DNA from 3 places in the Pseudomonas sp. GD03875 genome. Region 1 is predicted to be linked to each of the others. Evidence: riboswitches for the same ligand, from Rfam matches in the RefSeq annotation. Region 1 holds a riboswitch; each other region holds the start of a gene.
What was found. Region 1 has a riboswitch for cobalamin ahead of N5D30_RS25480 (TonB-dependent receptor). Riboswitches for the same ligand answer to the same signal wherever they lie in the genome.
Positions count from the first base shown of each region.

Region 2: another riboswitch for cobalamin. It lies ahead of cobO (cob(I)yrinic acid a,c-diamide adenosyltransferase); the one in region 1 lies ahead of N5D30_RS25480 (TonB-dependent receptor).
Region 3: another riboswitch for cobalamin. It lies ahead of N5D30_RS18530 (TonB-dependent receptor); the one in region 1 lies ahead of N5D30_RS25480 (TonB-dependent receptor).

Region 1 is NZ_JAOCCV010000056.1:8,444-11,710, forward strand. It holds gene N5D30_RS25480 (TonB-dependent receptor) at 1-1,773, opposite strand, end outside; cobalamin riboswitch at 1,861-2,089, opposite strand; gene N5D30_RS25485 (LysR family transcriptional regulator) at 2,120-3,037, opposite strand; gene dxs (1-deoxy-D-xylulose-5-phosphate synthase) at 3,125-3,267, opposite strand, start outside.
Region 2 is NZ_JAOCCV010000002.1:146,669-149,935, forward strand. It holds gene N5D30_RS02145 (C40 family peptidase) at 1-416, shown strand, start outside; gene N5D30_RS02150 (class I SAM-dependent methyltransferase) at 413-1,075, shown strand; gene N5D30_RS02155 (four-helix bundle copper-binding protein) at 1,158-1,490, opposite strand; cobalamin riboswitch at 1,603-1,818, shown strand; gene cobO (cob(I)yrinic acid a,c-diamide adenosyltransferase) at 1,931-2,542, shown strand; gene N5D30_RS02165 (cobyrinate a,c-diamide synthase) at 2,542-3,267, shown strand, end outside.
Region 3 is NZ_JAOCCV010000023.1:53,571-56,837, reverse strand. It holds gene N5D30_RS18540 (low specificity L-threonine aldolase) at 1-660, opposite strand, end outside; gene N5D30_RS18535 (DUF1127 domain-containing protein) at 1,031-1,246, shown strand; cobalamin riboswitch at 1,485-1,694, shown strand; gene N5D30_RS18530 (TonB-dependent receptor) at 1,841-3,267, shown strand, end outside.

The DNA of each region.
Region 1 (3,267 bases):
GTCCAGGGCCAGCTCGTCGCTGGCCTTCCAGCTGCCGCGCAGGTCGAGCACGCCGTAGCCGGGAATCTCGCGCTGGTTGGCCACGTCGTCGTAGCGCTGGCTGAACAGCTGCCAGCTGGCGCCCACGGCGAAGGCACCGATGTCGCGGTCCAGGTCCAGGCTCAGGCTGCGCTTGGCGCGGCGCGCCAGGGTGTGGCCGCTGTCGCGGTCGCGTGGGTCGATGATGCTCAGCGCCAGGTTGCCGCGCCAGCCGAACAGGTCCTGTTGCAGGCTCGCCTCGAAGCCGTTGATGCGCGCCTCGTCGACGTTGTAGTTGCGGCCGATGTAGGTCATCGGGTCCCAGACGTAGGTGATCAGGTCGCGGATGTCGGTGCGGTACAGCGAGGCTTCCAGGCGGGTGCCTTCCGCCAGCTGGCTGCGCCACTGCAGCTCGACGCTTTTCGAGCGCTCGGGGTCGAGGTCCGGGTTGGCGCCCCAGCTGTCCGGGCCGTAGAGGTCGTTGAAGGTGGGCACGCGGAAGCCTTCGGCATAGGACAGCACCAGCTCGTTGGCGCTGTTCAGCGGCAGGGTCAGCGCGGCGTTCCAGGTGTTCTCGCTGCCGAACTGCTCGTTCTTGTCGTGGCGTAGGCCGATCTCGGTGGAGAAGTGCTCGCCACGGTAGCCGTGCTGCACGAACAGCGCCTGGTTCCAGCGGCTCTCCTCGCTGTACGCGGTGGCGCTGTGCAGCTTGTCCTTCAGGTAGTCGAGGCCGGCGCGCAGCTGGTGGCCGTTGCCCAGTTCCACGGTGTTCAGCCAGGCGGCGGAGTCGCGGTAGGTGTTGAACACGTCGCTGCCCGGGTAGAGCTTGTCGAGGTCTTCCTGGCGGTCTTCGCTGTGGCCCAGCTCCAGGCGGCTGTTCCAGTTGTCGCCGAGCTTCGCGTCCGCGTAGGCCGCCATGCTGCTCAGGCTGAATTCGCTCCAGGGCTGGGCCGGGAAGGTCTCGTAGGTGGTGGTGTCGAAGCGGCCGTAGGGGTTGTCGTACTCGCTCTTGCCGCGCTGGTCCAAGGCGCTGAGGCCGATCTCCAGGACGTCGCTGACGGCATGCGACAGGTTCAGGCCGAAGCTGCGGTTGCGGTAGGCGTCGTGGTCACGGTCGCTGTCGAAGGACAGGCCGGTGCGGTCGATGCCGTCGGTTTCCACCAGGCTGCCGGTGAGGTTGTAGCGGGTGCGCCCGTCGCCGCCGGACACGCCCAGGCTGCGCTCCCAGGTGCCGTCGCTGCCGCCGGCCAGGCGCAGCTGCGGGTTGACGCCCTGGCTCTCGCCGCGGCGGGTGAAGATCTGCACCACGCCGCCGAGGGCGTCCGCGCCGTACAGGGCCGAGCGCGAGCCGCGCAGCACCTCGACCCGCTCGATCTGCTCGATGCTTAGGTGCTGCAGCGCCGCGCCGCCGGCGGAGACCGAGCCGACGCGCACGCCGTCGATCAGCAGCAGGCTCTGGGCGTTGCTGGTGCCGCGGATGAACAGGCTGGTGTTGGCGCCGCGGCCGCCGTTGCGCACCACCTGCACGCCGGGCACGCGCGACAGCAGTTCGCCGACGCTGGCGGGGCGCAGGCGCTCGATGTCCTCACGGGTGAACACGCTGACCGCCGCGCTGCTCTCGCCGCGCGGCTGGGCCTCGCGGTTGGCGGTGACCACGGTGTCGGACAGTTTCAGCGCCTGGTCCAGGGGCAGGTCGTCGGCGAGTGTCAGGCCGGGGGCGAGCGCCACGGCCAGGGCGAGACGGGAAATCTTCATCATCGGTTCCTCAAAAGGTCAGGCTTTCGAGGAGGGCAGGAGCAGGCGTGGCGGGCGGCCGCACCTGATGGTGCCGCCCTCCGCAACACCAGTGGTCACCATGCAGGCCGGTATCCGGGCTCTCGACTCCCATCCGCCCGCCTTCCCGTGCCTGGGCACAGTGGCTTCGAGCGGACGCCGATCAGCGATCGGGGTCGATTACCGTTGCGGGGGCAGCGCCGGGATGGTTCGCGGGGAACGCACCGGCTTCCCGTTTAATGCCGTGGCGACGAGGCCGAGGGGCTTCGTCCGGCACACCTGGATGGGTGCGCGCGACCTTAAGCGCTTGGCCCCGCCAATACAAGTGCTATCGCGGCAGCAGCGCGTCGCCCCGCAGCGCCTGGGCGAGGTTGCGGCGGATGTCCTCGAAGCAGGCTTCCGCCAGCGGCGAGCGCGGCGCGCCGCTGGCCATGATCAGGCTCAGCGGGGCGAGGGTATGGGCGTCCTCGATGGGCACCAGGCGCAGGTGCTCGTCGTGGGCCTGGAGCGAGGCGTCCAGTGGCACCACCCCGCAGCACAGGCCCGCGCCGACCGCCTGCAAGAGGTGGAAGATCGAGTCGGTCTCCAGCCGCAGCTGCGGCTTGAGGGCGCGCTGGCGGAAGGCGTGGTCGATCGACTGGCGAAAGTGCATGCCGGCCGACAGCAGCCCCAGGGGCAGTTCGGCGACCGCCTGCCAGCCCAGGCCGGCGGGGTCGAAGCGGAAGTGCCGGGTGTCGTGGAGCAGACCCATGGCGGTGGGCTCCAGGCTGTGCACCGTGAAGTGCTCGCGGGTGGCGAGGCGCTCGATGTAGGCCAGGCCGAGGTCCAGCTGGTTGCGGGTGAGCTGTTCGAGGATCTGCTCGCTGCTCAGGGCGAACAGCTGGAAGCGCATCTGCGGATGGCTGGCGAACAGCAGTTCGACCAGGCGGATGGGGTCCAGCCCGGCCAGCGGCACCACGCCGAGGCGCAGGGTGCCGACCAGTTGCCCGCGGCAGGCCGCCGCCTCGGCATAGAGGCCGGCTTCCGCGTCCAGCAGGTTGTGGGCCCAGGCCAGGATGCGCTCGCCCGCCGGGGTGAATCCGAGGAAGCGCTGGTTGCGCCGGATCAGCTCCAGGCCCAGTTCGTCCTCCAGGTCGCGCAGGCGCATGGACAGGGTCGGCTGGGTGACATGGCAGTCGGTCGCGGCCAGGCCGAAGTGGCGGGTCCGTTCGAGGGCGACGAGAAACTTGAGCTGCTTGATGTCCATGCCGCATCCGTTCCGTACGGGCCGGGGCCGCGCATGGCGCGGCGCCGGGTCAGCCTGTGATGCCGCCGCGGATGCTGCCGGCCTGCCTCAGCCTTGCAGCTGTTCCAGGCGGCAACGCACCGCGGCCTCGATGCCCTGGGCGTCCAGGCCGCACTCGGCCAGCATCTCGGCCGGCTTGGCGTGTTCCACGTAGCCGTCGGGCAGGCCGAGCTGCAGCAGCGGTCCGACGA
Region 2 (3,267 bases), on a different contig from region 1:
TCGTCGGCGCCAGCGCCGATGACGTGGTGATCAGCGCCATCGGCCTGAACGGCACGCCGTACCGCTATGGCGGCAACACGCCGGAGAGCGGTTTCGACTGCAGCGGCCTGATCGGCTACGTCTACCGCAACGCCGCCGGCATCCAGCTGCCGCGCTCGACCCGCGACATGATCAATCTGCGCGTGCCCGACGTCGGCCGCGGCGAGCTGCAGAGCGGCGACCTGGTGTTCTTCGCCACCAACGGCGGCGGCAAGGTCACCCACGCCGGCATCTACGTGGGCGAGGGGCGCTTCGTGCACGCGCCGTCCAGTGGCGGCACCGTGCGCCTGGATCACCTGACCCAGGCCTACTGGCAGAAGAGCTACCTCGGCGCCAAGCGCGTCCTGGCCGCCGGCCACCTGGCGCGTCAGCCATGACCAACCGCACCCTCGCCCTCGACGACGCCCTCTACCAGTACCTGCTCGACGTCTCCCTGCGCGAGTCGCCGCTGCTCAAGCGCCTGCGCGAGGAAACCACGAAGCTGCCCTCGGCCGGCTGGCAGATCGCCCCCGAGCAGGGCCAGTTCATGGCCCTGCTGGTCCAGCTCTGCGGCGCGCGCAAGATCCTCGAGATCGGCACCTACACCGGCTACAGCGCCCTGTGCATGGCCCAGGCCGCTGGCGAGGACGGGCGCCTGACCTGCTGCGACCTGCCCGGCGACTACAACGCCATCGCCGAGCGCTACTGGCAGGAGGCCGGGGTGGCGGAGCGCATCGACCTGCGCCTGGCGCCGGCGCTGGAGACCCTCAGCGCGCTGGAGCGCGGCGGCCATGGCGAGAGCTTCGACCTGATCTTCATCGACGCGGACAAGGCCAACTACCCGGTGTACCTGGAGCACGCGCTGGTACTGGCGCGCAGGGGCGGGCTGATCCTGTTCGACAACGTGCTGTGGAGCGGCAGGGTGCTGGAGCAGAACCCGGACAGCGCCGACACCCGCGCCATCCAGTCGCTCAACCGCGGCCTGCGTCGCGACACCCGGCTCGACCTCAGCCTGCTGCCGCTGGGCGACGGTCTGAGCCTCTGCCGCAAGCGCTAGTGCGGTTGCCGGTAGGGTGCGCCGCGCGCACCGCGATTTCATAGGTGCGCGCGGCGCACCCTACGGCGCTGACTGATACCGCTCAGGCCCCGAGCGCGGCCTCGCATTCCTCCACGCAGCGCTGGCAGGCCTGGGCGCATTGCTGGCAGTGGTCGTGCTGGTGCTCGCCGCAAGCCTCGGCGCAGGCCTGGCAGGCTATCGCGCAGAGGCGCAGGATTTCGTCGCACAGCGGGCTGTCGCGGGCCATCAGGCGTTCGGCCAGGCGGCACAGGTCGGCGCAGTCGATGTCGCAGGCGATGCAGGTGGCCATGTGCTGCAGGTCGGGCTCCTTGAGGCAGGCGGCGGCGCAGGTTTCGCAGGCGATGGCGCAGGCGCTGCAGGCCTGGATGCAGGAAGCGTAGCGTTCACGGACCATGGCGTTCTCCTCGGGTAAGGTCGGTCGTCTGGGTTGTGAACCCCGCAGGTCCCCAGGGGTTCGACCCATCTGCCGGGCGGCGCGGCTTGCACCGGAGCGGCAACAGCCCCTAAGCTGCGCGCCTGCTTCAGGTGCCCCGGCGCGCGGCGTTCGCGGGTGAAACAGGGAAGCCGGTCCATTCGTCACGAAGAATCCGGCGCTGCCCCCGCAACGGTAGGTGAGACAAGGGTCGCTCGACGCCACTGTGCCTTGGCACGGGAAGGCGCGACCCGCAGGCTGCAGGCCTGACTCACGAGCCCGGAGACCGGCCTGTCGCGATCCACGGCAGTGCGGCGGGCTCTGCGGTTGCGGGCCCCGCGCCCGGCCGCCGCCTTTTCCTCCTGCCCCGATTGATTCCGCGCCCGGACCTCCCGTGCGCGCAGGGTGCCCAGGAGCCCGACATGAGCGAATCGGCCGAACGCGACGCCCGCCACAAGGCGCGCATGCAGCGCAAGAAGGCGCTGATCGACGAGAAGATCGCCCAGGCCCGGGACGAGTACGGCCTGCTGCTGGTGCACACCGGCAACGGCAAGGGCAAGAGCAGCTCCGCCTTCGGCATGGTCGCCCGCGCCCTCGGCCACGGTATGAAGGTCGGCGTGGTGCAGTTCATCAAGGGCGCCGCCAGCACCGGCGAGGAAGCCTTCTTCCGCCGTTTCCCCGACGAAGTGCGCTGGTTCGTCATGGGCGAGGGCTTCACCTGGGAGACCCAGGACCGCCAGCGCGACATCGCCATGGCCGGCGAGGCCTGGAAGGTGGCACGCACGTTGCTGGCCGACGAGAGCGTCGGCCTGGTGGTGCTGGACGAGCTGAACATCGCCCTCAAACACGGCTACCTGCAGCTGGACGAGGTGCTCGCCGACATCGAGGCGCGACCGCTGCTGCAGCACGTGGTGGTGACCGGCCGCGGCGCGCAGCCGGGGATGATCGAGGTGGCCGACACCGTCAGCGACATGAGCCTGGTCAAGCATGCCTTCAAGGCCGGGGTTAAGGCGCAGAAAGGGATCGAGTTCTGATGGCCGAGCCACGCCACTGCCCGGCCTTGCTGATCGCCGCGCCGGCCTCCGGTCAGGGCAAGACCACCGTGACCGCCGCCCTGGCGCGCCTGCACAGCCGTGCCGGCAAGCGCGTGCGGGTGTTCAAGTGCGGCCCCGACTTCCTCGACCCGATGATCCTCGCCCGTGCCAGCGGCGCGCCGGTGTACCAGCTCGACCTGTGGATGGTCGGCGAGGCCGAGACCCGGCGCCTGCTGTGGCAGGCGGCGGGCGAGGCCGACCTGATCCTGATCGAGGGGGTGATGGGGCTGTTCGACGGCAGCCCCTCGGCCGCCGACCTGGCGCGCCGCCTGGAGGTGCCGGTGCTGGGCGTGATCGACGCCGGCGCCATGGCCCAGACCTTCGGTGCCATGGCCTACGGCCTGGCTCACTTCCAGCCCGGTCTGCCGTTCGCCGGGGTGCTGGCCAACCGCACCGGTAGCGAGCGCCACAACGGCATCCTGCGCGATAGCCTGGCGCCGGGCATGCGCTGGTTCGGTGGCCTGCCGCGCTCCACCGCGCTGGAATTGCCGCGCCGCCACCTGGGGCTGATCCAGGCCGAGGAACTGGCCGACCTGGACGCGCGCCTGGGCGCCGCCGCCGATGCCCTGCTGGCCAGCGCCGGCGAGTTGCTGCCGGCGCCGGTGGGCTTTGCCGCCCCCGTCATGCCGGCCATCGAGCCGCTGTTGGCCGGGGTGCGCATCGGC
Region 3 (3,267 bases), on a different contig from region 1:
GTTGAAGAACAGAATGGCCTCGCCCACCGCCATGCCGTTCTTGGTGCCGCCGAAGCACAGCACGTCGACGCCGGCCTTCCAGGTCAGCTCGGCCGGGCTGCAGCCGAGAAAGGCGCAGGCGTTGGAGAAGCGCGCGCCATCCATGTGCAGGTTGAGTCGCAGCGCCTTGCACGCCTCGCTGATGGCGGCGACCTCGTCGGGGCGGTACACGGTGCCCACCTCGGTGGCCTGGGTCAGGGTCACCACGCGCGGCTTCGGGTAGTGGATGTCCTGCCGCTTGAGCGCCACCTCGCGGATCGAGTCCGGGGTCAGCTTGCCGGCCAGGGTGCGCGCGGTGAGCAGCTTGGAGCCGTTGGAGAAGAATTCCGGCGCGCCGCACTCGTCGGTCTCGACGTGGGCGGTCTCGGAGCAGATCACGCTGTGGTAGCTCTGGCACAGGGAGGAGAGGGCCAGGGAGTTGGCCGCGGTGCCGTTGAAGGCGAAGAACACCTCGCAGTCGGTCTCGAACAGCTGGCGGAAGCGGTCCGCGGCACGGGCCGTCCAGCTGTCCTCGCCATAGGCGCGCTCGTGGCCGCGGTTGGCCTCGGCCATGGCGGCCCAGGCCTCGGGGCAGATGCCCGAATAGTTGTCGCTGGCGAATTGCTGGGTATGGTCGGTCATGGTGTGTGCTTCCTGGCAGGGCAGTCGCTCAACTGTACGCCAGCGCCGTGGCGTCCGGCAGCGACAGTCGAGCGATTTGGGGCAATAACAGATACGACTTCAAAAGAGGCCAGCGAAAAACTGTACCGGCATCTATTTCTCGCCGGAACGGCCATGGCCGGTCGAAATTCGTGCAGGTTCTGAAACGGCAGGACTTTCCACTTATGACCAGTACAGTTGCAGCCATAGAAGCAGAACAGTTACAAAGCCGCCTAACTAATAGCCCTGCAATTTAGCCCAGCTGTGTCTATAAAATCGACTATCCAGTCAGGAAAATATGCTTCCAGTAGGACACCCTCTAACCCCGCGCGAAGCGGAAGGAAGCACCACCATGGAACGCATACTCGGTTCCGACCTCATGTTCCAACAACAGAGCCCGGCCAGCGGCGGCAACCTGCCCCTGCGCGTCCTGGGCACCCTGCTGCTCTGGCAGCGCCGCATCAGCAGCCGCCGCGAACTCGCCCGCCTGGACGAGCGCCTGCTGGCCGATGCCGGCATCAGCACCTACGACCGCGCCATCGAGATCGACAAGCCGTTCTGGCGCTGAACCGCGACACCCGCCGTCACCAAGGGAAGCCGAGCGCTTCCCTTTTTTATGCCCGCTTCGTAGGGTGCGCCGCGCGCACCAGCAAGCCTCCGCAGGGCTCGGTGCGCACGGCGCACTCCACGCAACAAATTGGCACACAGCCCTTGAGTGCCACGGATCGCCCCGCCCGCTCGGTTTCTCGGGGACTGACAACTCTCGCCACGCCCACCGCGACTTGACCCGCCGCCGGCACGCTGGTCTCATGCGCGCCGATCCAGGTGTCTCGCGCCGCCGCGCGCGAAGTTAAACGGGAAGCCGGTAATGCTCCGCCCCTCGGCGAGCCAGTCCGGCGCTGCCCCCGCAACGGTATGCGAGCCGGGTGTTCACTCTGCCACTGTGCTTCGGCATGGGAAGGCGAACGCCCCAAGTCTCGCAAGCCCGGAGACCGGCCTGGACCCTTGTTGGCAAACCCGCGGTGGGCGGGCGTAACCGATGGTCCGCCCGCACGGGAGGCCCTTGTCTGCGCGCGCCTGCGAAACCCGTTTCGAGGCGATCACCTTGGCTCTTTCCCGTTCATCCCTGTTCCGCCGTGCGCCGCTGGCGACCGGCATCCTCCTGTGCGGCCTCGCCGCGCCCCTGGCGGCGCAGCCCCTGGGCCTGGACACCCTGACCATCAGCGCGCCCTCGGTGGAATCCACCGCCGTGGCGGAAATGGCCCGCTACGGCAGCCACCTGAACATTATCGAGCGCGAGCAGATCGAACGCGCCGGCCCCAGCGCCGACCTGTCCCGCGTCCTGCAGATGTACATCCCCGGCCTGTACGTGGCGCCAAAGAACGGCCCGTTCGACACCGGCACCTTCTCCCTGCTCGGCGGCCGCAACGACGACACCCTGATCCTGCTGGACGGCGTGCGCCTGAACAACCGCCTGTACGGCGGCATCTATCTGGACACCCTGCCGACCACCGCGGTGGAGCGCATCGAGGTGCTCAAGGGCGGCCAGGGCATCCTGTTCGGCACCCAGGCGGTGTCCGGCGTCATCAACATCGTCACCCGGCGTCCGCAGAGCCGCGACGCCAGCGGCGAGGTCAACCTCGGCCTGGACAGCTTCAAGGGCCGCAACGGCGACGCGCGGGTGGAGAGGGTGCTCGCCAACGGCTTCGGCGACCTGGGCCTGCTCGGCTACGCCAGCCGCCACCGCTCGCAGGGCTACCAGCCCTACCGCGACCGCGACATGACCGCCACCGTCAGCGACGAGCGCCGCTCCTACGACGTGACCACCCTGGGCGGCAAGGCGATCCAGGCCTTCGGCGAGGACGCGCGGCTGGAGCTGTTCTACCAGTACAGCGAGGCCGACCTGGACTTCGCCCGCCCCACCTCCAACCGCAGCACCACCAACGACCGCGTCCACCAGATCGCCACGGCCACCTTCCAGCAGCGCCTGAGCGACGACTTCAGCTGGTTCGCCAAGACCCACATCAACGACTGGGACACCCGCTACACGCGGATCTACAACCTGCAGGGCGGCGGCACCCGTACGCTCAACCGCAACGACTACTGGGGCTTCACCGACTGGGGCGCGCAGATCGAGGGCAAGGCCATCCTGGCCGGCGGCCACGAACTGGTATTCGGCAACGACAACCAGTGGTTCGAGGGCCAGGACGACGTGCTGATCATCGACAACAACGAGGCCGAGGCCCACGCCTTCTACGCCCAGCTGCGCCCGCGGATCGACGCGCTACCGGACTGGCACCCCAGCCTGGGCGTGCGCCGCGAGAAGATGTCCGGCGGCGAAGGCGCCACCGTGTGGATGCTCACCTCGCTGTACGACCTGAACGAGCAGTGGAAGCTGCGCGGCCAGTTCGGCACCGCCTTCAAGCTGCCCAATGCCGAGCAGCTCTACGTCAACGAGCCCGGCTCGGAGATGGGCAACCCCGACCTCAAGCCGGAACGCAGCCGCAACGCCGAACTGGGCCTGGACTTCGACGGCGGCCCGCTGACCGCCAGCGCCACCCTGTTCCGCCGCGACATCACCGACCTGAT